Regions from separate parts of the Pedobacter sp. UYP1 genome, predicted to be linked through region 3. Evidence: riboswitches for the same ligand, from Rfam matches in the RefSeq annotation. Region 3 holds a riboswitch; each other region holds the start of a gene.
The links. Region 3 has a riboswitch for S-adenosylmethionine ahead of ABIB30_RS02165 (O-acetylhomoserine aminocarboxypropyltransferase/cysteine synthase family protein). Riboswitches for the same ligand answer to the same signal wherever they lie in the genome.
Positions count from the first base shown of each region.

Region 1 (9,938 bases), on a different contig from region 3:
CCCCCGGTCACCATTTTATAATACCGAATACTCTGAGTTTTATTTCGATAAACAGCTATACAATTTCCTGATTCATCCGCAATGGGATGATTTTGGCTCCAATACACTTTATATTAAGGTGCTGTTTGTGGACTATGACCATCATTATGCGATCATTGAATTTATCGGTGAATGGAATGATGCCATAGGAAATGATATTATGCTGCTTAAAAGAGAAATTCTCGAACTAATGATCGATGAAGGCATCAACAAATTTATCCTGATTGGAGAAAACATTCTTAATTTCCACGCCTCAGAGGATAGCTATTATGAAGAATGGTTCCAGGATGTTGAAGACGGATGGATCACCGGACTCAATTTCAACCCGCATGTAATTGAAGAATTCAGAAGCAGCAATATTGATTACTATATCAACTTTGGTGGCGAACTTGACGATTTGGCATGGAGAACAGCAAAACCCCTTCAAATCTTCCATAAAGTTGAAGAAATTCTGACAAAAAGACTAGGGGCATAGCTTTTGCTGATACAAATAGATTCGTATATTTAATTAAATTTTAAAATAACATGGATAACAACAATAATAATTGGTCACAACAATCAGTATTTGTGGAAAACCAAACAGGAACAGTTGCAAAGAAATTTTTTGCCAACGTGTTTTTATGGATGTTTGTAGCGTTGAGTTTATCAACACTGGCTGCAGTTTACATGGCAAATACGCCAGAAATGTTAAGCTACCTGATCAATCAGGAAACAGGTAAAATGTCTATGATAGGTTATGTTGCTATGTTTGCTCCGCTTGGACTGGTACTTTTGATGAGTGCAGGGCTGAGTAAGTTATCATACAGTGCTTTATTAGGCGTATTTATTCTGTATTCAGTATTGACCGGTGTCAGTCTGAGTTTTATCTTATTGATTTATACAACAAGTTCAGTAGTAGCTTGTTTTGCTGCTGCTGCAGGGATATTTGGTTTAATGGCTGTACTGGGTTACACCACCAACACCGATTTAAGTAAATTCGGATCAATCTTAATGATTGGTGTAGTAGGACTGGTTATTGCCAGTGTAGTGAACATGTTCCTGAAAAGTTCAAGCTTTGACTATATCATGAGTTTCTTCGGTGTAGCGATTTTCACTGCATTAACTGCTTATGACGTTCAAAAATTGAAACGTATCGGGGCAGGTATTGAAGAAAACGGTGGTACTATGGCTGTTGATGACACTAAGAAATTAGCGATCATGGGTGCCCTATCTCTATACCTTGACTTCCTGAATATCTTTATCTTCTTATTGAGAATATTCGGAGGAAGAAAATAAACCAGTATTCCTGGTTAAAAAGCCGGCCAGTGAAGTGCCCTCAGTAAGTCAGACACTTATTAAGGGCACTTCACTGGCCGGCCTTTTTTTGTTGATCTTTAGCACTATTCTCAATTACATCCATAGAAGAATACGCTAACCACACAGAACATTGTTCCGTACTATGTGTTCATTTGCCTGATTTTTGCAATTTTATATGCTTTAAACTCTATTTGCTTGGAAATGATTTTTCTTTGTTGCATTTTTGTATGAGCTTATAAAGAAAGACGGAGGGATTAGACCCGACGAAGTCTTAGCAACCTGTGCTTACAAGGTGCTACATTCTACTCGAACAGTTTCGGCTGTTCCTGACAGATAAGTTAATTCGATCCGACACCGGATTTCTGATTAGGCCTTTATATAAAATTTTCTGTCTTCAAGATACTGGCATCGCATTAGTTGCTTGAATACAGACAAATGGCTATCCAACACAGATAATGAGCATAAGAGAAGAGCTTAAAAAACGAATACTAATCATCGATGGCGCAATGGGCACCATGATCCAGCGCTATATCCTAACTGAAGAAGACTTCAGAGGAGAGCGCTTTGCGAATCATCCATGCGACGTCAAAGGAAATAATGACCTGCTGAATATTACCCGTCCTGATATCATCAAAGCTATACATACCGAATATCTTAAAGCAGGAACAGATATCATCGAGACCAACACTTTTAGTACGCAAAGGATCTCTCTTGCGGATTATAAGATGGAAGAACTTGACTATGAAATGAGTTTCGAAGGTGCTAAAATAGCCAAAGAAGCAGTCAATGAATTCATGGCCGCAAATCCAGACCGCGTTTGTTTCGTTGCAGGTGCCGTAGGCCCTACCAACCGTACCTTGTCTATCTCACCAGATGTAAATGATCCGGGATACAGAGCCTTAACCTTTGATGAACTAGTTGACGCTTACTACGAACAAATCAGAGGACTGGTTGATGGCGGATCAGACCTGTTATTAATTGAGACCATTTTTGATACTTTAAATGCGAAGGCGGCAATCTTTGCAATCAAAAAATATGAAGAAGTTATCGGGCGTAAAATTGAGATTATGATTTCCGGAACTATTACAGATGCATCAGGCAGAACACTGTCCGGTCAGACTGTAGAAGCTTTCCTGAATTCAATCATTCATGCTAACCCATTGAGCATAGGCTTTAACTGTGCATTGGGTGCAAAAGACATGAGGCCCCATATTGAAGAGCTCTCTGCTAAAGCACCCTGTTATGTATCTGCATACCCTAATGCAGGTTTACCGAATGAATTTGGCGCTTATGATGAAATGCCCAATGAAACAGCGTCACTGGTCTCAGACTTTATTCAGCACGGTTTTGTCAATATCGTGGGTGGTTGTTGTGGTACTACGCCAGAGCATATCGCAGCGATTGCCGCAAAAGCCAAAAATATTACCCCAAGACAAATACCAGAAATACCACGTTACCTTCGCCTGAGCGGACTTGAACCCGTAACCATTACGCCCGAAAGCATGTTTGTTAATATTGGTGAAAGAACTAATATCACAGGCTCCCCAAAATTCTCCAAGTTAATTTTAAGCGGTGACTACGAAGCTGCACTTGCCGTTGCCAGGCAACAAGTAGAAGGTGGTGCGCAGGTCATTGACGTGAACATGGACGAAGGGATGCTGGACTCTGAAGCCGCAATGACGAAATTCCTGAACCTGATTGCTTCAGAACCTGATATTTCCAAACTGCCGATCATGGTCGATTCCTCTAAATGGAGTGTCATTGAAAACGGTTTAAAATGTTTACAGGGAAAAGGGATTGTCAACTCCATTTCGTTAAAAGAGGGAGAAGATAAATTCCGTGAAAGTGCCCGTAAGATTATGAATTACGGTGCAGCAATCGTAGTGATGGCCTTTGATGAAAATGGACAAGCAGATAACTTTGAACGTAGAAAAGAAATCTGTAAACGCTCATACGATATCCTGGTAGAGGAAATTGGCTTCCCGGCAGAAGATATTATCTTCGACCCGAATATCTTAACCGTAGCCACCGGTTTAGAAGAACACAACAACTATGCAGTTGATTTTATCAACGCAGCACGCTGGATTAAAGAAAACCTGCCCTATGCGAAAGTAAGTGGTGGTGTATCCAATATATCTTTCTCTTTCAGAGGAAATAATACCGTACGTGAAGCTATGCACTCTGCCTTTCTGTTCCATGCCATTAAAGCCGGACTGGATATGGGAATTGTGAATGCCGGGATGCTGGAAGTTTATGAAGCTATCCCTGCCGAGTTACTGGAACGCGTAGAAGACGTTTTATTAAACCGCCGCGAAGATGCTACAGAACGTCTGGTAGACTTTGCAGAAACCGTAAAATCTAAAGGAAAAGAACTCGTTAAAGACGAAGAATGGAGAAAAGCACCTGTAGAATCCCGTCTGTCCCACTCTTTGGTCAAAGGTATTATTGAATACCTGGATGCCGATGTAGAAGAAGCGAGACAACAATACGACCGCCCTATTCATGTCATTGAAGGTCCGCTAATGGACGGAATGAATATCGTAGGTGACTTATTCGGTGCCGGAAAGATGTTCCTCCCTCAGGTCGTAAAATCAGCCAGGGTAATGAAGAAAGCTGTAGCTTATCTGCTTCCCTTTATTGAGCAGGAGAAACTGGACAACCCGGATGGTGACCAAAGCTCTTCGGCCGGCAGAATCTTACTTGCCACAGTAAAAGGTGACGTTCATGATATCGGTAAAAACATTGTAGGCGTGGTATTGGCCTGTAACAACTTTGAAATTGTTGATTTAGGCGTGATGGTCCCTGCACAGGAAATTATCAGAAAAGCCAAAGAAATTAACGCAGATATTATTGGTTTAAGCGGACTGATTACACCTTCACTGGATGAAATGGTTCACTTTGCCAAAGAGATGGAACGTGAAGGCTTTACCGTACCCCTGTTGATTGGTGGCGCAACCACTTCCAGAATACATGCTGCCGTAAAAATAGCACCGAACTATTCGGGCCCAGCCATTCACGTGCTGGATGCCTCCAGAAGTGTGACTGTATGCAGTACTCTGATGAACGCGGAAGCCCGCGGTGGTTATATTGATAATATCAGGCTGGAATATGATAAAGCACGCGAAGCGCATTTGAATAAACGCAATGATAAACGTTTCAAATCTATTGAAGAAGCAAGGACCGATAAATTTACGATTGACCCTGCCCTTGTAGCTCCTGCACCTAAATTTCTCGGGACTAAAACATTCGAAGATTACCCGCTGGAAACCCTTGTGCCTTATATTGACTGGACTCCTTTTTTCCACACCTGGGAATTAAGAGGCAGTTACCCAAAAATATTCAATGACAAATCTGTTGGCGTAGAGGCAAAAAAACTATACGATGATGCCCGCGTACTTTTACAAAAGATCGTTGATGAAAAGTTACTGACCGCTAAAGCAGTTATCGGTTTCTGGCCGGCACATGCCAAAGGCGATGATATCGTATTAGACGTAGCAGGCGAACCCGTAACGATTCATACCCTGCGTCAGCAAGCGGAGAAAGTTGCCGGAGAACCTTATTATGCCTTATCAGATTTCGTGGCAACCAAAGAAGACGGAGTTCAGGACTATTTTGGTGGTTTTGCTGTGACTACAGGTATTGGCTGTGACGAAATGGTTGCTGAATTTGAAGCAAACTATGACGATTACAACAGTATTATGGCAAAAGCACTAGCAGACAGGCTGGCTGAAGCCTTCGCTGAACACTTGCATGAATTAGTCCGTAAAGATTACTGGGGCTATGCAAAAGACGAACAATTAACTAACGAAGATCTGATCAAAGAAGAATACGCAGGTATCCGTCCGGCACCAGGTTACCCTGCATGCCCGGATCACACCGAAAAAGAAACATTATTTGACTTATTAGGTGCAGAACAAAAGATCGGGCTGCGCTTAACAGAAAGCTTTGCGATGTATCCAACTGCAGCAGTCAGCGGATTTTATTTCTCACACCCTCAATCCAGATACTTCGGCCTTGGGAAAATAACCAAAGATCAGGTAGAAGAATATGCAGTCAGAAAAAACATGTCACTTGAAGATACCGAAAGATGGCTTAGTCCGAATTTAGCCTATTAACCTCACAACAAAACTTAAATGAAGATCACCGACCACGTTAACAACGCCAAGGGTAAAACCTTGTTTTCTTTTGAGCTCCTGCCGCCAGTTAAAGGAAAAAGCATCACAGATATTTATGATGCCATAGATCCTTTGATGGAGTTTAATCCACCCTTTATTGATGTGACCTATCATAGAGAAGATTATATCTATAAACAACATGACAACGGCTTGCTGGAAAAGGTGTCTTACCGTAAACGTCCAGGTACCGTAGCCATCTGTGCGGCAATCATGAACAAATACAAAGTAGATGCTGTTCCGCATTTAATTTGTGGTGGTTTTACCAAAGAAGAAACCGAAAATGCCCTGATTGACCTTCAGTTTTTAGGAATTGATAACGTATTGGTTTTACGCGGAGATGCCAGACACGCAGATTCGACCTTTATCCCTACCCCCGGCGGACACGCTTATGCCACTGATCTGTTAGGTCAGGTTAACGATATGAATAACGGAAAATATCTTTTTGAAGATCATTCAGCCTTCCAGACAGATTTCTGTATTGGTGTAGCCGGCTATCCGGAAAAGCATTTTGAAGCACCTAACCTAAAGGCCGACTTTAAATACCTGAAGCAAAAAGTAGATATGGGTGCAGAGTTTATCGTGACCCAGATGTTTTTCGACAATGCCAAATACTGTGATTTTGTTGCCCAGTGCAGAGCAAATGGGATAAATGTCCCCATTATTCCCGGACTTAAGCCGATTACTTCTTCTAAACAACTCATCAGTTTACCAAAAATATTCCATATCGATCTGCCGGAAGATTTGACAGAAGCCGTTCAGGAATGTAAAAATGAGAAGGACGTAAAAGAGGTAGGAATAGAATGGATGATCCAACAGTGCAAAGAGTTAATCAAGGTTGGCGCTCCAGTACTTCATTTTTATACCATGAGTAATCCTGAACCAACAAAAAGAATTGCCCGCGCAGTTTTCTAATTTAGAGGTCAGATTCTGCTCCTGATGAATATTTGGCAGATTCTTTGTATATTTCGTTCTCTACAAAGAACGATATGAGAAGGACGACATTGATGGTACTTACAGTTATTGGCACTTTAACTTCCTGTAATGCCTTAAAGAATACGGTAGAGGCAAGTTCAGATTTATCCAAACTCGGAGGAACCTGGGAACTGAATTATATCTCAGGCCCAAGGATTGCTTTCAACGGTTTGTATCCAGGCCAAAAGCCAACCCTGATTTTTGACCTTGCTGATAAAAAGGTAAGCGGTAATAGCAGCTGTAACTCTTTCTCAGGAAAGCTGAATGCAGATGATACGTCCATTAACTTTAATCAGCCAATGGCAGTTACAAAAATGGCCTGCCCCGGTGAAGGAGAATCTGTTTTCTTTGAAACCTTAAAAAAAGTAAATAAATACTCCATCAAAGGAGATACGATACTTAATTTTATGATGGGTGATATCGCCATCATGCGATTTAAAAAGATAAAATAATATAAAGCCTGTTTAATTTGAATTAAACAGGCTTTTTTTCTAAAAGAATATCCAACTGGCCAAATCCTAGCCTGCCGTTAATAAAAAGGTCTTAAAAGCATCAAAATCTACTGGCATAGCCGTAGCTATCTTCTGTTTTTGTCTCAGTGCATTCACCTGCTCAGGAATATCAATCTTCGCAGCAATTTCAGCAGGGAATATATCAGGGAACTTACAAGGATGTGCTGTCGAAAGGAATACAAAAGTATCATCGCCCGGAGCCTGTTGTTTCTGATACTCCTGCACAGCTAACCAGGCAATAGCCGTATGCGGGCAAGCCACGTAGTTAAACTGCTGATAAATATCAGCAATAGCCTGAACAGTCTGCTCATCGGTATACCGGTAGCTCTTTACAATCTCTTTCACACTTTCACGCTGTCCGTTAAACAAAGTCATAATCCTCACCCAGTTACTTGGCGCACCTACATCCATTGCATTTGCATAAGTCTGTACCGAAGGCCTGGTTTCATAAACCCCTGTTTCCAGAAAGCGTGGAACCGTATCATTCGCATTGGTAGCGGCGATAAACTGTTTGACAGGCAAGCCCATTTTATAAGCTAACAAACCCGCAGCGATATTCCCGAAATTACCACTAGGCACAGCAAAGACTACCTCTCTTTTACCCTTTCTGAAAAGCTGGGCTACTGCATTAAAATAATAAAAGGTTTGCGGAATTAAACGCGCTATATTAATCGAATTTGCAGAAGTAAGTCTCATTTTACTATTCAGCTCGTCATCAGCAAAAGCCTGTTTAACCAAATGCTGACAATCATCAAAAGTCCCGTCTATTTCTATTGCACGGATATTTTGCCCATTGCTGCACAATTGCAACTCCTGAATCTCACTCACTTTTCCCTTAGGATATAAAATCGTTACCCTGGTATTCGGCACCCCCAAAAACCCAAGTGCTACCGCCCCCCCGGTATCTCCCGAAGTAGCAACCAGCACATCCAGCAATTGCTCATTATCCTTTAAAAAATAAGCCATTACCCTGCTCATAAACCTTGCCCCGAAATCTTTGAAAGCCAATGAAGGCCCATGAAACAATTCCAGCACATAAGTATCCTCATCCAGCGGATGCAAAGGGGCTTCAAAATTGATGGCATCATCAATAATTGCCTTTAAATCATTTGCAGGGATATCATCCTGTAACAAAGCTGAACTCACTTTATAAGCAATTTCACGCAGCGTATACCGGTCAAGGTGCTGAATAAAATCCTGATCAAGTGCAGGGATTTCCACAGGCATATATAAACCTTTATCCTGTGGCATACTATTGAAAACAGCAGATTGGAAATCTATTTTCAGGTCGTGGTTATTCGTACTGTATAATTTCATGTTCGCGTTTTTTAATCAAGTATAACCGGGCCTTTTTTATTAACCGATGATACAAATGAAAGACTGTTAATCTGAATGGATTTTAATTGTTTTTGAAGTGCCTGTGTAATTAAATGTGCTGTATCCTGATCTTTGGTCAGTGCGAAAACAGAAGGCCCCGAACCGGAAATCCCGAAACTCACGGCGCCCATCTCCATCGCTATACTTCTCATTTTATAAAAATCAGGGATCAGAATAGACCGCGTAGGCTCCACCAGCACATCCACCATACTCCGGCCAATCAAATCATAATCATTCGTAAACAAGCCCGTTACCAAACCAGCTACATTTCCCCATTGCTTCACCGCATCTTTCAATAAAACCTTAGAACGGATCATTTGCCGCGCATCCTTAGTCGGAACATCTACCTCCGGATAAACAATTGCCGCACACATATCCTGTGGAAAAGGCAAGCTGATTACATCCAATGGCTCATAACTCCTAACTAGTACAAAACCACCCAGTAAAGCAGGCGCTACATTGTCTGCATGCCCATAACCGCAGGCCAGCTCTTCACCTTTCATCGCAAAAGGAACCAATTCCTGACTACTCAATTGATTGTCAAACAAGGTATTAACCGCAAACAATCCAGCCACTGTACTTGCAGAACTTGAGCCCAGCCCACTTCCGATAGGCATCTTTTTATGCAATTCTATATCAATTCCAATATCGGTACGTCCAATATGTTTCAGGTAATCCTGTACACTCGCACTCACCGTATTTTTATCTGGATTAAGCGGTAACCGGCCATCATCACCCGTAATTTTAGAAATAATTACACCTGGTTTATCCGTAACCCGCATTACCACTTCATCACCCGGCGCATTCACTGCAAAACCCAAAACATCGAACCCGCAAACTACATTCGCTACGGTTGCCGGAGCAAAAACTTTTACTGTATTTCTCATTTCTTACCCACATTTATGATGTCCGCAAATACACCAGCGGCAGTCACTTCTGCACCTGCACCAGGCCCTTTAATCACTAAAGGACGATCTTTGTAACGGTCTGTAGTGAAAGAGATAATATTATCACTGCCCGAAAGCATGTAGAAAGGATGGCTGTCATCAACCATTTGCAAGTTAATAGTCACTTTTCCTTCTTCTAGTTTTCCGATATACCGCAGTACTTTATTTTCAGCTGCCGCTTTGTTCTTCAAATCTTCAAAGTAAGCCGCATTGTTTTCCAGTTCCTGATAAAAATCTGCTACACTAGCCGCAGCCAGACAAGCCGGCGGCAACATACTTTCTAACTGCACATCTGCTTCTTCTAAAGGATACCCCGCATCTCTTGCCAGGATCAGCATTTTGCGCATAAAATCTTTTCCATTCAAATCATCACGGGGATCTGGTTCAGTATACCCTTTATCCTGTGCTTCTTTTACGATTTCGTGGAAAAGCACGTCATTTTTAAAGTTATTAAAGATGAAAGAAATTGTACCCGAAAGGATCGCTTCAATACTGAAGATATTATCTCCGCTTAACATCAGATCTTTTAAAGTACGGATGATCGGAAGACCTGCCCCTACATTCGTTTCATAATGAAAATCGACCCCATAAGTACGTGCAGCGTTTTTAAAAGCAGCATA
Region 1 is NZ_JBEPPL010000011.1:59,338-69,275, forward strand. Features, by position in the region: gene ABIB30_RS19220 (hypothetical protein) at 1-514, shown strand, start outside; gene ABIB30_RS19225 (Bax inhibitor-1/YccA family protein) at 565-1,314, shown strand; SAM riboswitch class I at 1,566-1,675, shown strand; gene metH (methionine synthase) at 1,791-5,450, shown strand; gene metF (methylenetetrahydrofolate reductase [NAD(P)H]) at 5,469-6,422, shown strand; gene ABIB30_RS19240 (META domain-containing protein) at 6,497-6,934, shown strand; gene thrC (threonine synthase) at 7,001-8,311, opposite strand; gene ABIB30_RS19250 (homoserine kinase) at 8,323-9,258, opposite strand; gene thrA (bifunctional aspartate kinase/homoserine dehydrogenase I) at 9,255-9,938, opposite strand, start outside.
Region 1: another riboswitch for S-adenosylmethionine. It lies ahead of metH (methionine synthase); the one in region 3 lies ahead of ABIB30_RS02165 (O-acetylhomoserine aminocarboxypropyltransferase/cysteine synthase family protein).

Region 2 (9,938 bases), 260 kb from region 3:
AGGCATCAGAGAACTTTCGTCAAAGTAGCAAGCCTGGAAAAATCAGGATCTTTCCTCCCCCTGAGAATTCCGCTGAAGGGTTGACCGATCTCTTATCAAAGTAATCAGGAGCGTTTAATAAGGATAAATTGAACTATAAAATCAGGAAGCAATTAGCTTATTAAAAAATCGTAACCAGCAGCTTTGAACTCAAAAAATATCAAACCCAAAACTTGAAATTTAATCCCTGATCCACAAGTTGATGACTTGATCCCAATAAATGAGTAAAAAATATTATTATAAATAAAGTATACTAAAATAGTAGTGTTTTATTTATCTTTGTGAACTAATCCTGTTAAACCAACCATAAATGAAAAAAACTTCTACACTGCTCGCCGGAGCCCTGCTCCCATTCGCCTTATTTGCCCAGGAACCATTCAGCATTAAGGGAGAAATAAAAGGACTATTACCAGGAGATAAAATTTTCCTGTCTTATAATTCGGATGGAAAAAGTATACTGGATTCTGCAATTGCAGGGAAAGGTGTTTTTACCTTCACTGGCAAAATTAAAGATCCGGTAAGAAGTGTCTTATATAAAAAGTCTCCCACTAAAGGAACCAAAAGCGATGCCTTATCATTCTATATAGAGCCTGCAAATATTAAAGTAACTTCTGCAGACTCTCTTAAACACGCTATTGTGAGTGGTTCTTTAGTCAATGCTGATAACAGTAAACTAAAAGCAAACTCTAAATCTATTCAGGATCAGCTGAACACACTTAATGAAGAATATTCAAAGTTCACTCCAGAACAAAAAAATGATAAAGCGTTCGTGGAAAATTTCTCTGATCGTTATGATAAAATCTCAGAAGGCCTGACCCCGATTTATCTGGACTTCGTCCGTAAAAACCCATCATCTTATGTAAGTCTCGTTGTCTTATCTCAATTAGCCACAGACGATAAAGTACAATCAGAAGCAGAACAGCTTTACAATGGGCTTTCACCAAAAGTTCGTGAAACCAGTACAGGGAAAAGTATTGCAGGTTTCTTTGAAGCTGCAAAAAAGACGAAAATTGGTCAGCAAGCCTTGGATTTTACGCAGAATGATGTAAATGATAAACCTGTAAAATTAGCTGACTTTAAAGGAAAATATGTTTTGGTTGACTTCTGGGCTTCCTGGTGCGGTCCCTGCAGAAGAGAGAATCCAAATGTAGTTGTTGCCTATAATAAGTATAAAGATAAAGGATTTACAGTATTAGGAGTTTCCTTAGATCAGCCTGGTAAAAAAGAAGCCTGGTTAAAAGCAATCGAAGATGATAAGCTAACCTGGACTCATGTTTCAGATTTAAAATTCTGGGATAACGCAGTAGCAAAACTTTATGGTATCAGATCGATACCTGCTAATTTTCTGATTGACCCTTCTGGAAAAATTATAGCTAAAGGTTTAAGAGAAGAAGATCTTCAGAAGAAACTTGCAGAGATACTTGATGCAAAATCAAAATAGCATATTCCTGTTTTTCTGTATAAATACACAATGATTATACAGAAAAACAGAGATAACGACCATTTAAAAATAATAGTATACCAGATTAGTAGTTTTTATTATTTATGACTACTTTTGCTTTATAAGCAGTTCTTATTATTATAATTCTTATCAAGAAAGACGGAGGGAAAGGCCCATCGATGTCTTAGCAACCTGTTTCTTACAAGGTGCTAATTCCTTATTACACAAGTGATAAAGATAAGTATGAAGTATTCAATTCAATGAAGCATTCATCCCTTCCTGATTCAGCTATAAAACCATATTGGCTTTATAGAGAGAAGAATAAAATTAACGTTTAACAAATAAATTCTTTTAGGAAAGGAGCATTATGCAATAAATTACAATTCTTAAAATTTCAAAAAAATACCGTAAAAAATAAGGAGCGGTTAGAGCCCGCCCCTTATTGAGTTATAACGGTCATCGAACACAAATGCGAATTAATGTTTTAAACCACTCAAACAAATATAATGAAAATTACGACTACCTGCCTGACACCTTATTGTACTCAGAATTGTATATCCCTGGAAATTCTTTTCATCAGAACATGTCCTCTTTATAACTGTTTGGAGTTGAATTAGCACCTGCACATTTCCCGATTTATTAACCCAGTCATTTAGTCTTCTAAACTGACCTGAACGACTATACCCCAAACTTTATTAAAACTATGCAATGAGAAAGAATTTACTCAAACTCTTTATATTTCTGTCCGTAATTGTAATATCAAATATTGCTCAAGCACAACAAGAAAGAAAAATAACCGGTACAATAACTTCTAAAGAAGATGGATTGCCATTACCAGGCGTAAGTATCAAACTAAAAAACACAGGTCTGGGTGCTGTAACTAGTGCAGATGGAAAGTTTTCATTTATTATTAAAAACCCTGGACCAGATGATATACTGCTCATCAGTTTTATAGGTTTCCAGAAACACGAATTCAAACTAAATGGAAAAAGTACTGCTGATGTAAGCCTTAAACCAGATGATAACAATCTGAATGAAGTTGTTGTTTCTGCTGGGGGTATCCTTCGTAAACCCAAAGAACAAGGGTATACTGCGACAAGGATAAACAGCGAAGAGCTGACTGCGGGTAAGTCCCCTACCATTGCAGGCGGTCTGGTCGGAAAAGTTGCCGGGTTACAAGCAAACGCAATTACCAGCGGAGTTAACCCTAACTACAGGCTTGTTTTAAGAGGTAACCGCTCACTCACAGGAGACAATACGGCTTTGGTAGTTGTAGATAATGTCGTGGTACCCAGTTCTATATTAGGCAATATCAATCCAGAAGATGTAGAAGAAATTTCTGTCTTAAATGGTGCTGCCGGCGCTACATTGTATGGTTCAGAAGCCTCTAACGGAGTGCTGCTTGTGACCACTAAAAAAGGTAAAGAAGGAAAACCAATTATCCGTTTCTCTAATACAACTACTTTGGAACAAGTAAGTTTCTACCCTAAACTTCAAACCAGGTTTGGTGCCGGGTCTACTGCCGACGGGCAAATTTTCAGTCCTACAGAGAATCAACAATACGGCCCTGCATTTGATGGAAGCTTAAAACCATTAGGTTTCCCATTGGCAAATGGTGAACAACAACAGGCTATTTATTCTGCAAGATCAGACCGGAGAGATTTCTGGCAGACAGGCGTGACCAATCAATCAGATTTCTCAGCATCTTCTGGAGATAGCAAATCTACTACCTATCTTGCCGGACAGTATTTGAAAGGCACAGGAACAACGCCAGGTGATAAATTTAACAGGCTCTCTCTTAGAGTTAACGGAACGCGAAAAATTCTTCCAAACCTGACCGTAAGTTATTCCAGCAATTATGTAGAAAACAATTATGATATTACCAGTGCAACAGCCACAGTTTATGCTGATTTAGTAAATGTTCCGGCAAATATTCCTATACTAAATTATAAAGATTGGCAAAATGATAAATATGCATCATTAGATGGTTTTTACAGCCCTTTTTATTTGAATCCTTATTGGGATGCTGCAAATCAACGTCAAAAATCAAAGAACGCATATCTTACAGGAAAAGTAGAATTAAATTGGGCTCCACTTCAATGGCTTAACTTCACTTATCGTGCGGGTTTATCAAACAGGTACTTTACACAGAAGTCGCATTCTGCGATAGGTATTTACAGTAGTTATTCTCAGTCTTTAGGTAAAACAAACTTTGCCGGTTCTGTAGGTGATGATGCTGATCAGACTTCAAGATTCAGCAACGATTTCCTGGTGAATATTAAAAAAGATGTCAAAGATTTCTCGCTGAATTTAATATTAGGCGCTTCTTCAGTGAACAAGACTTCTAAAGACATTGGGTTAATTGGTAATGGATTGGTGATTCCGGATTTGTATAACATCGGTAACCGCACAGGTGTAGATATCCCTTCGGAATCGAATACTAAAAGTAAACTATATGGACTTTGGGCAGATGCGACCCTGGGCTACAAGAACTATTTATATCTGCATTTAAGTGGCAGAAATGACTGGACTTCGTTACTAAATAAAGATAACAGGTCGTTTTTTTATCCTTCAGCTGATTTATCATTTGTCGTATCAGATGCTTTCCCCGAATTAAAAGAAAATAAAATTGTTGATTACCTTAAAATCAGAGGTGCCGTATCTAAAACCGGATTAGTCAATATAGACCCTTACGCTCTTGATCCTGTTTTCGATTCAGTAACAGGCTTTTCTAATGGTACTTATTTTACACAAAATGGGACACTGGCGTCTAAAGACCTTAAACCAGAAACAACTACAGGTTATGAGCTGGGAACAGATTTCAGACTTTTAGACAATCGTGTAGATGCAAGTTTAAGCTATTACTATACCAGTACTAAAGGTCAGGCTATCTATGCAGGTATTCCAATTTCTACTGGTTTTTCAAGTTACCTGATCAATACAGGAGAAGTTACCAATAAAGGTCTTGAAGCCACCTTACATTTCACCCCAATCAGAACACAAGACTGGAAACTGGTTGTCGGTGGTAATTTTACCAGCAATAAAAACCTCCTGAAGTCCCTGCATCCTACCCTAAAAACAATTAGTATCAATAAAAGCAGTGTAATTTATGCGGTCGAAGGCCAGCAAGTCAATTCGATTATTGTAACTGATTATCTGCGTGATGACCAGGGCCGTGTTATCGTTGATCCAAATACAGGATATCCTGGTAAAGCACCTACAACTCAAAATCTGGGCAATACTTCTCCAAAATACCGCTTGGGACTTGATCTTCAGGTTTCCTGGAAAGACTTTACTTTAACCTCACTCTTTGAATACAGAGGCGGTTATAAAGTAGCGGCAATATCATTAGGTAATAACCTGGATTTCGCCGGAGCATCTGCCAGAAGCGCATATTATAACAGAGAACGTTTTGTGTTTCCAAACTCCTCCTATCTTGACCCTGCAACTGGTAAATATGTCGCCAATAATAGTATAACTACATCTGATGGAGGAACAGCTTTCTGGACCAGTGGAGCTCCAAATAGAAGTATATCAAGTAATTACGTGTATTCAGGAAATTACTGGAAATGGAGAGAAGTATCTTTAGCTTATAATTTGCCTAAAAGTCTTTTGACTAATATGAAAGCTGTAAAAGCAGTGACTATAAGTGTTCAGGGCCGTAACCTGCTGTTATGGGTTCCAAAATCAAATGAATATACAGATCCGGATTACAGTGCAAATAACAATAACGCAGTTGGTGTATCCACGCTGGATCAAACCCCTCCTACCAGATATTTTGGAGCCACACTATCCGTAACCCTTTAACCACAGACCATGAAAAAATATCTCAACATATTTACCCTGCTGATCCTGTTAAGCTTACTCAGCGCTTGCAAAAAAGATCTTGACATCAATAATAACCCAAACAGTGCGACTGGCTCTAACATACAGCCTGCACTAATATTACCTAATGCAATTACTGTAACGGCTGCTAATACGCTCACCTATAACAATTATGCCTCTATTTTGATTGGTTATCATTTACCAGGCAGAGGCGTAAGTGGTTTTAACGATATATATTCTTACAACTTTACTTCTTCCTCGAATACTGCCTTGTGGGATAATGTATTTACGAATCTTAAAGACTATCAATATATTATTTCTAAATCTCAGAACGATCCTCAACTTGCGTTATTTAATGCTATAGCGCATATTGGTAAAGTGTTTAACTATCAAAGATTGGTAGACGCTTATGGAGATGTCCCTTATACCGAAGGCTTATCAGGAGCCGAAAATGTATCCCCAAAATTCGATCCTGCTGCAACTGTTTATCAGAGCCTTGTTAAAGAACTAGATGAGGCCATCGCTAAAATTAAAACGAATGCGCCTAATGCTGGAACAACTGTTACAGAGCTTAATGGCGGTTCTGATGTATTATTTGGTGGGAACTTAACCAAATGGATACAGTTCGCTAATAATATTAAACTTCGTTTGCTGGTTCGTGCAGATGGTTCATCCATAGGCAGTTTTGTCACTGCAGCTTACACAACCTTTTCTACAGAAGGTTTCTTGCTGGAAAATGCAATAGTTAACCCTGGTTATAATGCGTCTTCCAAACAAAACCCTTTCTGGAATTCTTACCATAGTTCAGTAACAGGTGAAGCCACCAGTATAGCTACTTATTATATTCCTTCTAAATATATCTATACCTTTTATAATGGGCCATTACTGACCGATCCTAAAAGAGGATCGTTGATTTACAGGAACTTTCCTGCCACACCAACCGGACAACTTGGAGACGAAAGAAACAACCCAAATGCAATTCCAACTTATTCTGCATGGTATACAGGAACTGGTACAGGTTTAACGGCAACAAATACAATTGGCGTACTGAAAGGCCGTGCATTCGGCATGCCGGTTTTTCTCGCCTCAGATATTTATTTTCTACTGGCAGAAGCGGCATTAAACGGTCATGTTTTATCAGGCGATGCCAAATCGAACTTTGACAAAGGAATATTGGCTTCCTATCAATATCTGGAAACAAATGCAAATAATGCAATCGAAAACGGACAAAATCCTTCGACTGACTTAAAAGCATATCAACTTGCAAATCAGAACAATTACCTGGTCAATTATGATCTCGCATCCAGTAAAGAGCAACGTCTGGAAGCAATTATTACGCAGAAATATATCGCTTCCAATACGATTAATGGCTTTGAATCCTGGTCTGATTTCAGAAGAACTACCTACCCTAAAATACAGGCAAATGGTTCTCCTACAACTACATTTGTTTCTATTTCCTCTGCGTCTCCAAGACCAGATAAATTGCCAGTACGTGACGTTTATCCACAAACGGAATATAATCTGAATCCGAATACTCCAGTTATTAATAATGCATTTTCCAATCCGATTTTCTGGGATCTTAATTAATAAACTTATTTAAACATAAAAAAATGAAAAGATATTTAATCAAATACACAAGCCTGTTGATTTTGGCCACAGTTATGCTATCTTCTTGCACTAAAGAAGAAGGTGTGTTTAAGGATAATGGTTCCAGCGGAATAGTTGAACTGACTTTGCCAGCAAGAACAACTTCAACTATTTATTCAATTGCCACGGTTTCTTTTGCCGCGCAGGATGAAATTGACTTCCCTATAACGATCAATTATACAGGCGTAAATGGAACTCCTAATGATGTAACAGTCACTACTGAAATTAATAACAATGCAGTAACGGAATATAACACCTCTTTAAAAACCGCTTATACGCCACTTCCAGCAACTCTTTATACAGTTACTTCAAACAATGTAATTATACCAAAGGGCACTAAGATTGGAATTTTTCTGATCAAACTAAAAACGAGTCAATTTGATTTTACAAAATCGTATGCGTTGGGAGTTACCATAAGAACTGCATCAGCCGGAGTAGTTAGTGGTAATTATAGCACAGGAATCTATCGCGTAGTTGCTAAAAACGCGTATGAAGGTGATTATAAAGTTACAGGGTGGTTCTTCCATCCTACTGCTGGCAGAGCATTGAACCTGGTAAAAAAACTAGCTACAACAGGCAAACAAAGTGTATCCGCTGCACTGGGAGACTTAGGGAGTTCAAATTACGCTATAGAATTCACTGTTGACGGTTCAAAGCTAACTGGGTATAAAGCATCAGGTGCAACTCCTGCAGGTTTAAACTCTGGATTTTTGACCGCAGATCATCCTGAAGCCAGTTCAAGCTGGGGCAATAATCCGGCTAGTGCAGATCAGCCGGGACAGGGCCAATGGGTAGCATCGACCTATACTAATTCTTATGATGCTTCGAAAAATACATTTTACCTGGCTTATGGATATATAGGTTCAGGTGGTACTGGTCAGTCAAGCTGGAGCCGTCAAGTTTATGAAAAATGGGTAAAACAATAATTTCTATATTAATAGCTCTCTATTTTTTGGCCTCCGGATGTTCCAACGGAGGCCAAAAAATATCAATATATCCAAAAATTGGTATAGGCGAAAAGATCTATTTGAATACCGTAACCATAGATGGTGAATACAAAAAGATAGATTCAATCACTGTTCTGGAAAACGGCAAAGAAATTACCTTTCCTATTTATTCTGCAACACAACAGATTTATGCCCTGAGTTCAACGTTCAATGATTTCAGTGTATTCTTCATTAATGATAAAGGAAATAAAACAATTCTTACAGACTTTTTTGCAAGAACTTACCAGGTGAAAGGCTCTCCGGCTACAAATAGTCTGATTAATTTTCAGCATCAACAAGCTGTGATACAAGAAAAGATTGTTCAATCGGCCAGAATAAATGATAGCACTACTTTATCTTCCCTGTATCAGGAATATAATCAGAATTATATCAATTACGCAGATACGGTAACCAACCCGGTTTCCTTTGTAATTGTTAACGATAAAGTTGATTTCGGCAGTGATTACTATAGACTCGAAAAGTTCATCAGAAAAGCAAACACAAAATTTAAAGGGGATTGTCGGTTTGATCGGATCTACAGTAATGCAATGGATTATCTAAGTGGATTTAAGAGATCTGATCGCTTAAATAAATCAGGAGCTAGATAGTTAATGCGCTATTCAGCTCCCGATTAATAATTTAAAGCCCTGTAACTCCGAAATGAGTATAGGTAGTAAAGCCTAAAAAGGTATTGTCATTCGGCACACCAAGAGGCGGCTGCAGTTCTCTTAAAGTTTTAAGATTTGCTGTTTTATAATAATTGTAAGCCACTTCAGTACCTGGAAACACTGGGCTATTCACGGTGCAATAATTACAGCCTGTAGTACGGTCATAAGCTTTTCTCATAAAATCATAGCCTTTGCTAATCAGGTTTGAGTTCATCGTCCAAAGAGAATTATCTCCCTGAAGCCTTGCAATTTCAGCTGCATAAGCAAAGGCAGTTAGAGAATATTGGTAATGTACACAATCTTTTCTATCACAAAGCTCAAGTAAAGTACCGTCTGGATTAATCACAACAGGAAGATAAGTTTTAACAAAATCATATCCATTCTGATAGACTGTTGTACTGTTTAAGAAAACCCCAATAGCCATTTTAGCATATCCGGCAGAAGCATCCCAGTTGTTATTATATTTAGGGATCTTATTGATGTAATTGTCTTTAACAAGGGTCAGAAATGCAGAAAACTGGTTTATATCGGCGTCAGACCAACCAGCTGATTGTCCATTTACTTTATAATACCTGATAATTTCTGCAGCAGCAACGAAAGTAGGCGTTGTCCAGGAAGCTTCCAGATCTGGCTGGTTAGCATTTGTATCCCCGTCCAGTAAAGCATAGTCTTTGAAATTTTTGGCCCAACCGTTTAAAATAGCAATAGTTTGTGTAGCATAAGTTGCATTTCCTGTCTTAGCCCAACGTAAAGCAGTCGCATAAGCGAGTTCAGAATCGCTTCTAATTTGATTTTTTGAAGGAGATGTTGCTCCGTTTGAGCCCACCACAACGGTTGCCGGGAAGGATGTCGGATATTTATGACTGTTGATAAAATCAGTCACTTTTTGATATGCCGCAGTGCGATCAGCATCACCACCATTGGTTTGTGAGGCAATCAAGTCAAGACTAGCTTGAGTATTCAGCAGTGCAGGATGTACAAACGCAATTACCTGTGCCCCGTTTAAACTTGGGTTACTGGCTGTGCCACTTGCACCGTCAGCAGCCACATTTTTTTTACACTGGATCATAAATGCTGTGAGTGGTACCAGGCCGAGACAAATCAGCCAGGATTTAGTTCTGTTCATTTTCATAGGATTAATGGATTAATAGATGTAGATATTACACTAAGCTATGAAATAGGAAACACATTTAAGTATTGATTTTAGGGCATAAAAAAACCGGTTATCCTCATGATAACCGGTTTTATATGTTTTAGTGTTTAATTCAGACTATGCTTCGCTGTCATAAACAATGCCACCAACATGTTTGTCGATCTGCCATCTGCCAGTAC
Region 2 is NZ_JBEPPL010000001.1:241,442-251,379, forward strand. Features, by position in the region: gene ABIB30_RS01045 (redoxin domain-containing protein) at 350-1,480, shown strand; SAM riboswitch class I at 1,625-1,724, shown strand; gene ABIB30_RS01050 (SusC/RagA family TonB-linked outer membrane protein) at 2,189-5,287, shown strand; gene ABIB30_RS01055 (SusD/RagB family nutrient-binding outer membrane lipoprotein) at 5,297-6,892, shown strand; gene ABIB30_RS01060 (DUF1735 domain-containing protein) at 6,916-7,878, shown strand; gene ABIB30_RS01065 (hypothetical protein) at 7,980-8,546, shown strand; gene ABIB30_RS01070 (alginate lyase family protein) at 8,578-9,732, opposite strand; gene ABIB30_RS01075 (ferritin) at 9,877-9,938, opposite strand, start outside.
Region 2: another riboswitch for S-adenosylmethionine. It lies ahead of ABIB30_RS01050 (SusC/RagA family TonB-linked outer membrane protein); the one in region 3 lies ahead of ABIB30_RS02165 (O-acetylhomoserine aminocarboxypropyltransferase/cysteine synthase family protein).

Region 3 (9,938 bases):
GATCTCATTAGCCCTGTTGATCAATTTCGGAGGCATACCCGCAATCTTTGCGACATGAATACCAAAACTGTGTTCACTTCCACCAGGAATCAGCTTACGCAAAAAGATAATCTTGTTGCCAACCTCTTTAATTGACACGTTGAAATTCTTAATCCGGTTCATTGTTCCCGCCAGCTCATTCAACTCATGATAATGTGTAGCAAATAATGTCTTAGGTCTTGCCGAAGGATGCGTATGTAAAAACTCAGCAATCGCCCAGGCAATAGAAATACCATCATAGGTACTTGTACCACGGCCAATCTCATCCAGCAAGATTAAACTTCTGTCAGAAATATTGTTCAGGATACTCGCTGTCTCATTCATTTCTACCATGAACGTACTCTCTCCCGAAGAAAGGTTATCAGAAGCACCTACCCTGGTGAAAATCTTGTCCACCAAACCGATATGCGCAGCTTTAGCAGGAACAAAACAACCCATCTGCGCCATTAACACGATGATACCCGTTTGTCTTAAAATAGCCGACTTACCCGACATATTGGGCCCTGTAATGATAATAATCTGTTGCGTATCATTATCCAGGTAAACATCATTCGTAATATACTCTTCTCCTACCGGCAAACGTTTCTCAATTACCGGATGTCTGCCACCTTTAATATCAAGTACTTTGGAAACATTCATTACCGGCTTAACGTAATGATTTTTAATCGCTAACTGCGCAAAACATAACAAAACATCAAGTTGTGCGACAAGGAAAGCATTCAACTGAATCGGCCTGATATACGCAGCTACCTGTTGCATCAATGCCTCATAAAGTCTTACTTCTATCTGCTGTATCTTATCTTCCGCCCCTAAAATCTGTTCTTCGTACTCTTTAAGTTCCGGAGTAATATATCTTTCCGCATTCACAAGCGTCTGTTTACGGCTCCATTCTGCAGGCACTTTATCTTTATGCGTATGAGTTACTTCCAGATAATAACCGAAAACGTTATTAAATGATATCTTCAGCGAAGGAATACCAGTTTTTGCAGCTTCCCGCTTCTGAATTTCTACCAGAAAGTCTTTTCCACCCGATGAAATCTGACGGAGCCTGTCCAGCTCTTCATCAATCCCATCCGCAATTACATTTCCTTTGATTAATAAAGCTGGCGGATCTTCCTGAAGTTCTCTTTGTAATTTCTCACGGATACTCACACAAGGATCCAATTGCTCTGCAAGCTGAATCAGGTACGGATTATCCGAAGTCAGCGCCGTATCCTTTATTTCTTCAATATGGTATAATGCCTTTTTAAGCTGACTTAACTCTCTTGGCCCGCATTTCTGCAATCCAACTTTAGAAATCAACCTTTCCAGGTCACCAATCAACTTAATATGTGTTAAAAATTCTTCGATCAAGCCTTCATGCGCTACCATGAACTCAACTGTACCTAAGCGTTCCTGAATCGGTTTGATTTCCTTTAACGGCATCACAATCCATTTATGAAGCATCCTGGCCCCCATAGGAGTTGAAGTCTGATCCAGCACATTGAAAAGCGTCATTGCATTTTCATTGGCAGAACTCACCAATTCAAGATTGCGGACTGTAAAACGATCCAGCCACATATAATTATCCTCTTCCAGGCGGGAGATAGCTGTGATATGCTTTAAATTCCGGTGTTCAGTTTCATTCAGGTAATGTAATACAATACCCGCAGCAATAATACCAGTTTGAATCTTGTCTACACCAAAACCCTTTAAGGAACTCACTTCAAAATGTTTATTTAAAGTTTCGTTGGCATAATCAGTAGTAAAAGCCCAGTCATCCATTGGGAAAGTATAGAACTTATCACCGAATAACTCAAAAAATTCCTGACGTTTACTTTTTTGAAAGATAACCTCAGTCGGCTTAAAGCCTTGCAAAAGCTTATCTATATACTCCGCATTCCCCTGTGCAACATGGAACTCACCTGTGGAAATATCCAGAAATGAGACGCCAATCATTGACTTATCAAAGTATACTGCGCCTAAATAATTATTGGATTTCTGGCTAAGAATATTATCATTATAAGCCACTCCCGGTGTCACCAATTCGGTAACCCCGCGTTTAACAATAGTCTTAGTCGTTTTAGGATCTTCCAGCTGATCACAAATTGCCACCCGCTGACCTGCACGGACTAATTTAGAGAGGTAAGTATCCAGCGAATGATGCGGAAAACCAGCAAGCTCTATATAAGCAGCTGTTCCGTTTGCCCTCCTTGTTAAAACAATACCCAGTATCTGAGAAGTTTTAATGGCATCTTCGCCAAATGTCTCATAAAAATCCCCAACCCTAAACAATAATAATGCACCAGGATACTTTGCCTTGATCGCACTGTGCTGTTGCATTAATGGTGTTTCTTTCGTCTTATCTTTAGCCAAAATATATGTTACGTTACAAAAATGTAAATATACTATCTAAGGATTAGCTTTAGGTTTTTTTTTGAAAAATAAGGAGGAAGAATCACCACTAATATGACCTACAACTGTTCTATATAGGATAAAAACAATGATAAGGCTTCTCTTTTCTGAACAGTCAGCTCAAAATCCAGCTTATGCATCAGGTAATCATCCAGATCAAAAACAGGATTTACCGGTAATGTTTTCAGTAATTCTTTTCTGGCTTCCAGCCCAGCTTTCAAAGCTGTATTGAACTCATTTATAAAGGCTTCAGGAATAACTTTATTTGCTACCCAGGCCGCATATACAAAAGGAAGACCCGTAAAATTCATCCACTCCTCTCCCATATCGTAAGCAAAGGCATAATCGTCCTTTTTACCAAAAGTCCGGTCACCTATTAAAACGATCGCATCAGTTTGCGCATTGACGTCTGTGGTATAGCTTACTTCCTGCTTAAAATGGAATTTCAGCAACACTTTAGCTAAATTATTAGAAGTTCTGGAATGACTATCCAAACGCAAAGTCCTGATTTCAGTCACAGGAACATTACTAAATATAAATACAGAGTTTACAGCGCCTACAGATCCGATACAGTAATCAGAGATAATATTTGCATTCGGCACATGCGGAATCGCCGCAACAGGGATCAAACCCACATCAACAGTACCATCAATTAACTTGGCAGCACAATCTGAAGGAATATCTAAACTTAAATCTATTTGGTTTAATACTTCGGAATGATTGATTCCATAAATAAAAGGCTTGGTATTGGTATAGGCAACAGCAGAAATTCTGATCTTATTCAATGTTATACGTTTAAATGGTCGGTATTGTTCTGGGTCAGAACCGTAAAGGTATCACCCGTTAAATCAAGTCTGTAAAGACCTGTATTCTGATGCGGAAAATCATACATTTCAGACAAAGGCTTATTCGTCAACAAACACATCAGCAAGCGTAAGGAACGTCCATGCATACAAATCAAGATCAGCTTTTCGGCTGTTCTGGACTTAATGACCTCAACAATTTCTTTTAACCTGATCGCTACATCTGCCGGGCTTTCGCCACCTGCAAAATGCGCATCATAATCTCCTGCCTGCCACTTTTCAGTGATATCTTTGAAAGCTCCGATAACCAGTTCACTCGTATGCTGCCCTTCAAACTCTCCCCAGGCAAGCTCATCCAGCTCCGTATGTTTCTCCCAGGGAAGTCCCGCATCAATAAACTGCTGAACAGTTTGCTGCGTACGTTTAAGCACTGAAGTATAAACCTTATCAAAAGGGACATCTTTGTATAACTTATAAAATGCAGCAGCCTGAGCTCTGCCAGTAGCATTCAAATCGCTATCTATGCCTCTGCCCTGTATAATTCCTTGTTTATTCAACTCCGTCTCGCCATGGCGGATGATATATATTTCTTTATCCATTAATTAATCACCGGGAGCTTATAATACTGAGGCTTCACATCTTCCTCAAAAACAAAATCTGTATAATCTGTCACTACATTATAAAAGGTATCTCTTTCTATCGGCTGACGGTTCACCTGTTTAATCAAATTAGCCAACTCACGCGTACTCATACCAGGAGTCTGTTCTTCAGCACCCGCCATCGAATAAATCTTTGTCGTATCATCCAGCGTACCATCAATATCATCTACCCCAAAGTTTAAAGATAACTGAGCAGTCTGACGGCTGATCATTGCCCAATAAGCTTTGATATGATCAAAGTTATCAAGGTAGATACGTGCAATCGCATAATTTCTTAAATCCTCTACCACAGAAACCTCAGGAACATTTTCCATCTGATTATTCTGATTTCTGAACTTAAGCGGAATAAACGCCTGGAAACCACCTGTTTTATCTTGCAACTGGCGCAAACGTTCCATGTGGTCAACCCTATGTTTAAATTCTTCAATATGACCATATAACATAGTCGCATTAGTTTTTAAACCTAATTTATGTGCCTGCTCATGAATGTCAAGCCATTGTTCAGCCGTACATTTATCATTCGCTATCTTTTCTCTTACCTCAGGATGGAAAATTTCTGCACCACCACCTGGCATTGAATCCAGACCGGCCTCTTTGAAATATTTCAAACCATCATAATGGCTAAGTTTTGCCTTTTTAAAGATATAATAACACTCAACCGGTGTCAATGCTTTAATATGCAGAGAAGGACGGTGTGCTTTTACACTCCTGAAGAAATCAGCATAGAATTCCAGATTTTGCTTCGGTACTACCCCACCCGTAACATGTACTTCAGTTACCGGCTCATTATCATATTTCTTCAGGATATCCATCATCCCGTCTACACTCATTTCCCAACCGTCTTCTTTATTCTTAATCAGACGCGAATAAGAACAGAAATTGCAGGTATAGATACAAACATTAGTAGGTTCAATATGAAAATTCCGGTTGAAGTAAGTCTTGTCCCCATGCTTCTGTTCCCTGATATAATTTGCTAAAACACCTAAAAAACCCAGTTCAGCATGTTCATATAAGTAAACACCTTCATCGAAAGTGATCCTTTCCTTTTGCTGGACTTTTAACGCTATCCCTCTCAGTTCCTGAGATAAATCGGCATTGTCCAGTATAAAAGTAAGCTTTGCAGTCGTATCCATCTTTGATTGATTTATAGCTCAAAAGTAAGATAAAATCGACATAACAAGGCGTAACAATACTTTTAAGCTGTCAGCTTTATGTAAAAGCTACCCGGAACTGCATAGAGAGACTACACTAAACTGCCTGTAAAAGCTAGCCTGAACTGCTAGTTGACTGACACTTTCAGACCCAGCTTCAGCGCATAAAAAAAGCTGCATCTTGTTTAGAAGAGGCAGCTTAAAGGTGTTATGTTTGATTGAAAACCTATTTCATTGCTTTTGTAAAGTTCAGGATAATATAGGCTGGATTTTTTCCATAATCTACAGGTGATTTCAATACCAGACGATCTCCCGTTGCTTCAGAAAGAATTAATCTGTAGCCTTCTGTTACATTTTTAGCTTTATCACCTTCATATAATTTCTTAAACTGGAAAGTTTGGTCTGCAGTACTTACTGACCAGAAAATACTTTGCGTTCTTGTTGGACAATCAGCAGTTCCAGGTAGCATATAAGAACCATTTCCACTGTTTGTTAATTTCCAGGTACTACCAATAAAACATTTGTACGAAGCTTCACTAAAAAGAGATTTTACGTTCATTGCAGGAACGCCATCAAAAGTGACGTCATTCAGTACCCAATTTCCAGACACATTTCCTCTCTTTAAACTAGCACCAGCAGATGCACCCTTAGGTGAACAGCCTTGTAAAACCATCAATGAACTACATAAAATGGCTGCTATAAATAATATTCTTTTCATATCTTGTATTTTCGAAAACAGCTTACACAAATCCTGCCAAAAAAACCCGAAAACCTAAATTCTATGCAGACTGAAACCATTGCTATACATGCCGGAAATTTAACTCGCAGTACCACAGGGGATGTAACCCCTCCCATTAGCCTTTCCACCACATTTTTCAGAGACGAAGAAGGTGGCTACCCAGGCGGACATATGTATAGCCGCGTCAGCAATCCCAATCGTTCTGCACTGGAAAAAGTAATGGCCGATCTGGAAAAAGGTGCAGATGCCTGTGCTTTTTCTTCTGGAAATACAGCTGGAATGACCCTTTTTCAGGCCTTAGCTCCTGGCAGTCATATTATCGCACCAGACGACATGTACTGGGGATTTAAAAAACAACTGCAATCTATCTTTGAAGGTATCCTGACCATAGATTTTATTGACCTGACTACCACAGCCACACTAGAAAGTTATATTAAAAGTAATACTGTGATGATCTGGGTAGAAACACCTTCAAACCCCCTGTTAAAAATCACCGATCTTGCAGCAATTGCCGTTATAGCTAAAAAACACCAGCTCATTTTTGCCTGCGACAGTACATTTGCCTCCCCATGTTTCCAGAATCCAATCCTGTCAGGAGCAGATATCGTGATGCATTCTTCTACAAAATACATTGGAGGCCATAGTGACGTATTGGGAGGCATCCTGATCACAGCTATTAAAAATGAGTTTTGGGATAAAATCAGGAATATTCAGCAAATCGGAGGCGCAGTACCCTCTCCTTTTGATTGCTTTTTGCTCTTAAGAAGTATCAAGACATTACCATACAGAATGCGTGGACACGCAGAGAATGGTATGGCACTAGCTAAACACCTCGCTGCACACCCAAAAGTTGAGGCGGTATATTATCCCGGCCTGCCTTCACATCCGCAACATGAAATTGCTAAAAAACAAATGAGTGCTTTCGGCGGCATGTTATCTATATTAGTTAAGGGCGATGCTGAAAATGCAAAAAAGGTAGTAAATAAAGTCAAGTTGTTTGCACAGGCCACAAGCCTTGGCGGTGTGGAAAGTCTGATTGAACACAGAGCCTCCGTAGAAGGGCCCGGCACTAAAACACCACAGAATTTAATTCGGATATCTGTTGGACTAGAGCATATCGACGACCTGATTGCCGATCTGGAGCAGGCTTTGGTCTGAATAACCCACAAGAACAGTAAAGATTATTCAATTTAAATGACTTAAAAACAGCATATTAATTATTTTTCAGAATATTATTTTGGAAGTAGACACAAATACGCTACATTTGTAATTATATAGTGAAAGCTATTCAAGTCAACCCGCAATCTGGGTTTGATTTATAAAGAAGTGGCGAGAGACAGGCTCCGTGACCCACTGGCAACCCTCCCAAATGGAGAAGGTGCCAATTCCTGACCAGTTTGCATAGTGCTTTCTGGAAAGATAAATTAAGACAAAATGAAAATTAACCACCAACTATCGCAATCAGGCGACCCTGTTTCTTACACGACCCAACACCTGCAAACTATTGCAAGTATGTGTTGTTGCATCGGCTAAAAACAATCTTCCACGTAAAATTAGTTTTAGTTCAACCGGAAGGCCTTTTTTCAAAGGTATGCAATCCCTTATACGGATTCTGCAATCGCATTAAATCCCGTATCTGTCTATAAAAATCCATTTTATTCATTTTAAACCAGCGAAATCATGTCAGCTAATTATAGATTCGAAACACTACAACTTCATGCAGGTCAGGAAATTGACCCTACAACAGGTTCAAGAGCAGTGCCGATTTATCAAACTACTTCTTACGGATTTAAAAGCGCCGAACATGGTGCAAACCTCTTTGCATTAAAAGAATTCGGTAATATTTACACCCGCTTAATGAACCCAACAACAGACGTTTTCGAGAAACGTGTAGCAGCACTTGAAGGCGGTGTTGCGGGACTGGCAGTAGCTTCAGGACAGGCAGCTCAGTTTATTGCCTTAAACAATATTCTGGAAGCCGGCGATAATTTTGTCTCTTCTCCTCATTTATATGGAGGTAGCTACAATCAGTTTAAAGTTGCTTTTAAACGTTTAGGTATAGAAGTAAGATTTGCTGAAAGCGATAACACACAAGATTTCGAAGCTAAAATCGATAAAAACACCAAAGCAATTTACCTGGAAAGTATTGGCAACCCATCTTTCAGCATTCCTGATTTCGAAAAGCTTTCCCTGATTGCTCAAAAATATGATCTTCCTTTAATCGTAGACAATACCTTCGGTGCAGCAGGCTATTTATTTAAACCTTTGGAACATGGTGCGCACATCGTCGTACAATCTGCTACCAAATGGATTGGCGGACACGGCACAAGCATTGGTGGCGTAATTATAGATGGCGGAACCTATAACTGGGGAAATGGTAAATTTAAACAGTTCACCTCCCCTTCCGAAGGTTATCACGGGCTGGTCTTCAACGATGTATTCGGAATTGGAAGTGACTTTGGAAATATTCAGTTTATCATCCGTGCAAGAGTAGAAGGATTAAGAGACTTCGGCCCTGCTATCTCCCCATTCAACTCCTTTCTTTTAATTCAGGGACTGGAAACCTTATCCCTGCGCGTTCAAAGACACGTTGACAATGCTTTAGCGCTGGCAACCTGGCTGGAAAACCATGAAGCCGTGAGTCAAGTATTTTACCCAGGACTGGAAAGCAGCCCTTACCATCAAAACGCAAAGAAATATTTAAAGAATGGATTTGGCGCAGTGCTGTCATTCGAACTGCACGGCGGAAAAGAACAAGCAGTACAGTTTGTAAACGAACTGCAACTCGTTAGCCATCTGGCCAACGTAGGTGACGCCAAAACACTGATCATACAACCATCAGCAACTACCCATCAGCAATTAAGTGATGCAGAACAAGCAGCTGCCGGGATTACACCTCAATTACTTAGAGTATCTGTAGGAATTGAACACATCGATGACATCAAAGCCGATTTCGAACAAGCTTTTGAAAAGTTGTCGTCAGGAAAATAGCTTTAAGCTTAAAAAAGATAGAAATAAAATGTCATCAACACACCTATATAATTACCCAAAGCAATTTAAACTGGAGAACGGAAAAAAATTGCGCGGGATACAAATTAGCTATCAGACTTTTGGAAAGCTAAATGCCAGCAAAGACAATGTGATCTGGGCATGTCACGCACTAACCGCCAATGCAGATGTCCTGGATTGGTGGAAAGGCCTCTTTGGAGAAAAGAACTTATTTAATCCAGAAGAGCATTTTATCATTTGTGCAACGGTTATCGGTTCACATTATGGAAGCACAAACCCACTGAGCATAAACCCAGTGACAGGAAATCCATACTATTTATCATTCCCTGAGTTTACCATCAGAGATTTGGTTCACGGGCATCAATTACTTGCCGAACATTTAGGCATTCAAAAAATCCGCGTATTGATCGGTGGGTCCTTAGGTGGCCAGCAGGCTAGTGAATGGGCAATTATGGAAAGCAACAAAATAGAAAACCTGATTCTTGTGGCAACCAATGCTTATCATTCTCCATGGGGGATCGCATTCAACGAAAGCCAGCGCCTGGCCATCAGTACCGACCGTAGCTTTTATGCACAACAACCTGACGGTGGTTTGAAAGGCTTGAAAGCAGCAAGAAGCATTGCGTTGCTCTCTTACCGAACCTACGAAGCCTATAATGCAACACAACTGGAAAGTGTTAATGAGAAAACTGACGGCTTCCGTGCCTCTTCTTATCAGAATTACCAGGGAGAAAAGCTTTGCAAAAGGTACAATGCCTATAGCTATTGGTATTTAAGCAAAGCAATGGACAGCCACAATGTAGGCAGAGGAAGAAAAAGCGTTATTGATGCGCTGAAAACTATCAAGTCCAACACCTTGGTGATCGGAATTGAAAATGACTTCCTTTTTCCCTTGGTGGAACAGGAATTTTTAGCCAAACACATACCAGGAGCTGAATTCCACAGTATCAATTCAGCTTATGGCCATGATGGATTCTTAATTGAAACAGACATACTTACTAATATCATCGGCAATTTCTTAAAAGAAAGTGTCAATAAAAAAATTGTTAAACTGCATAAAACAGCATAAATGAGCAAGAAACTTAAAATTGGAATATTCGGTTTTGGAGTTGTGGGACAGGGACTACATGACATTATCCGTGGC
Region 3 is NZ_JBEPPL010000001.1:501,914-511,851, forward strand. Features, by position in the region: gene mutS (DNA mismatch repair protein MutS) at 1-2,394, opposite strand, end outside; gene ABIB30_RS02140 (menaquinone biosynthetic enzyme MqnA/MqnD family protein) at 2,493-3,218, opposite strand; gene ABIB30_RS02145 (histidine phosphatase family protein) at 3,221-3,835, opposite strand; gene mqnE (aminofutalosine synthase MqnE) at 3,835-5,028, opposite strand; gene ABIB30_RS02155 (hypothetical protein) at 5,273-5,764, opposite strand; gene ABIB30_RS02160 (trans-sulfuration enzyme family protein) at 5,828-6,943, shown strand; SAM riboswitch class I at 7,099-7,211, shown strand; gene ABIB30_RS02165 (O-acetylhomoserine aminocarboxypropyltransferase/cysteine synthase family protein) at 7,466-8,776, shown strand; gene ABIB30_RS02170 (homoserine O-acetyltransferase family protein) at 8,805-9,863, shown strand; gene ABIB30_RS02175 (homoserine dehydrogenase) at 9,864-9,938, shown strand, end outside.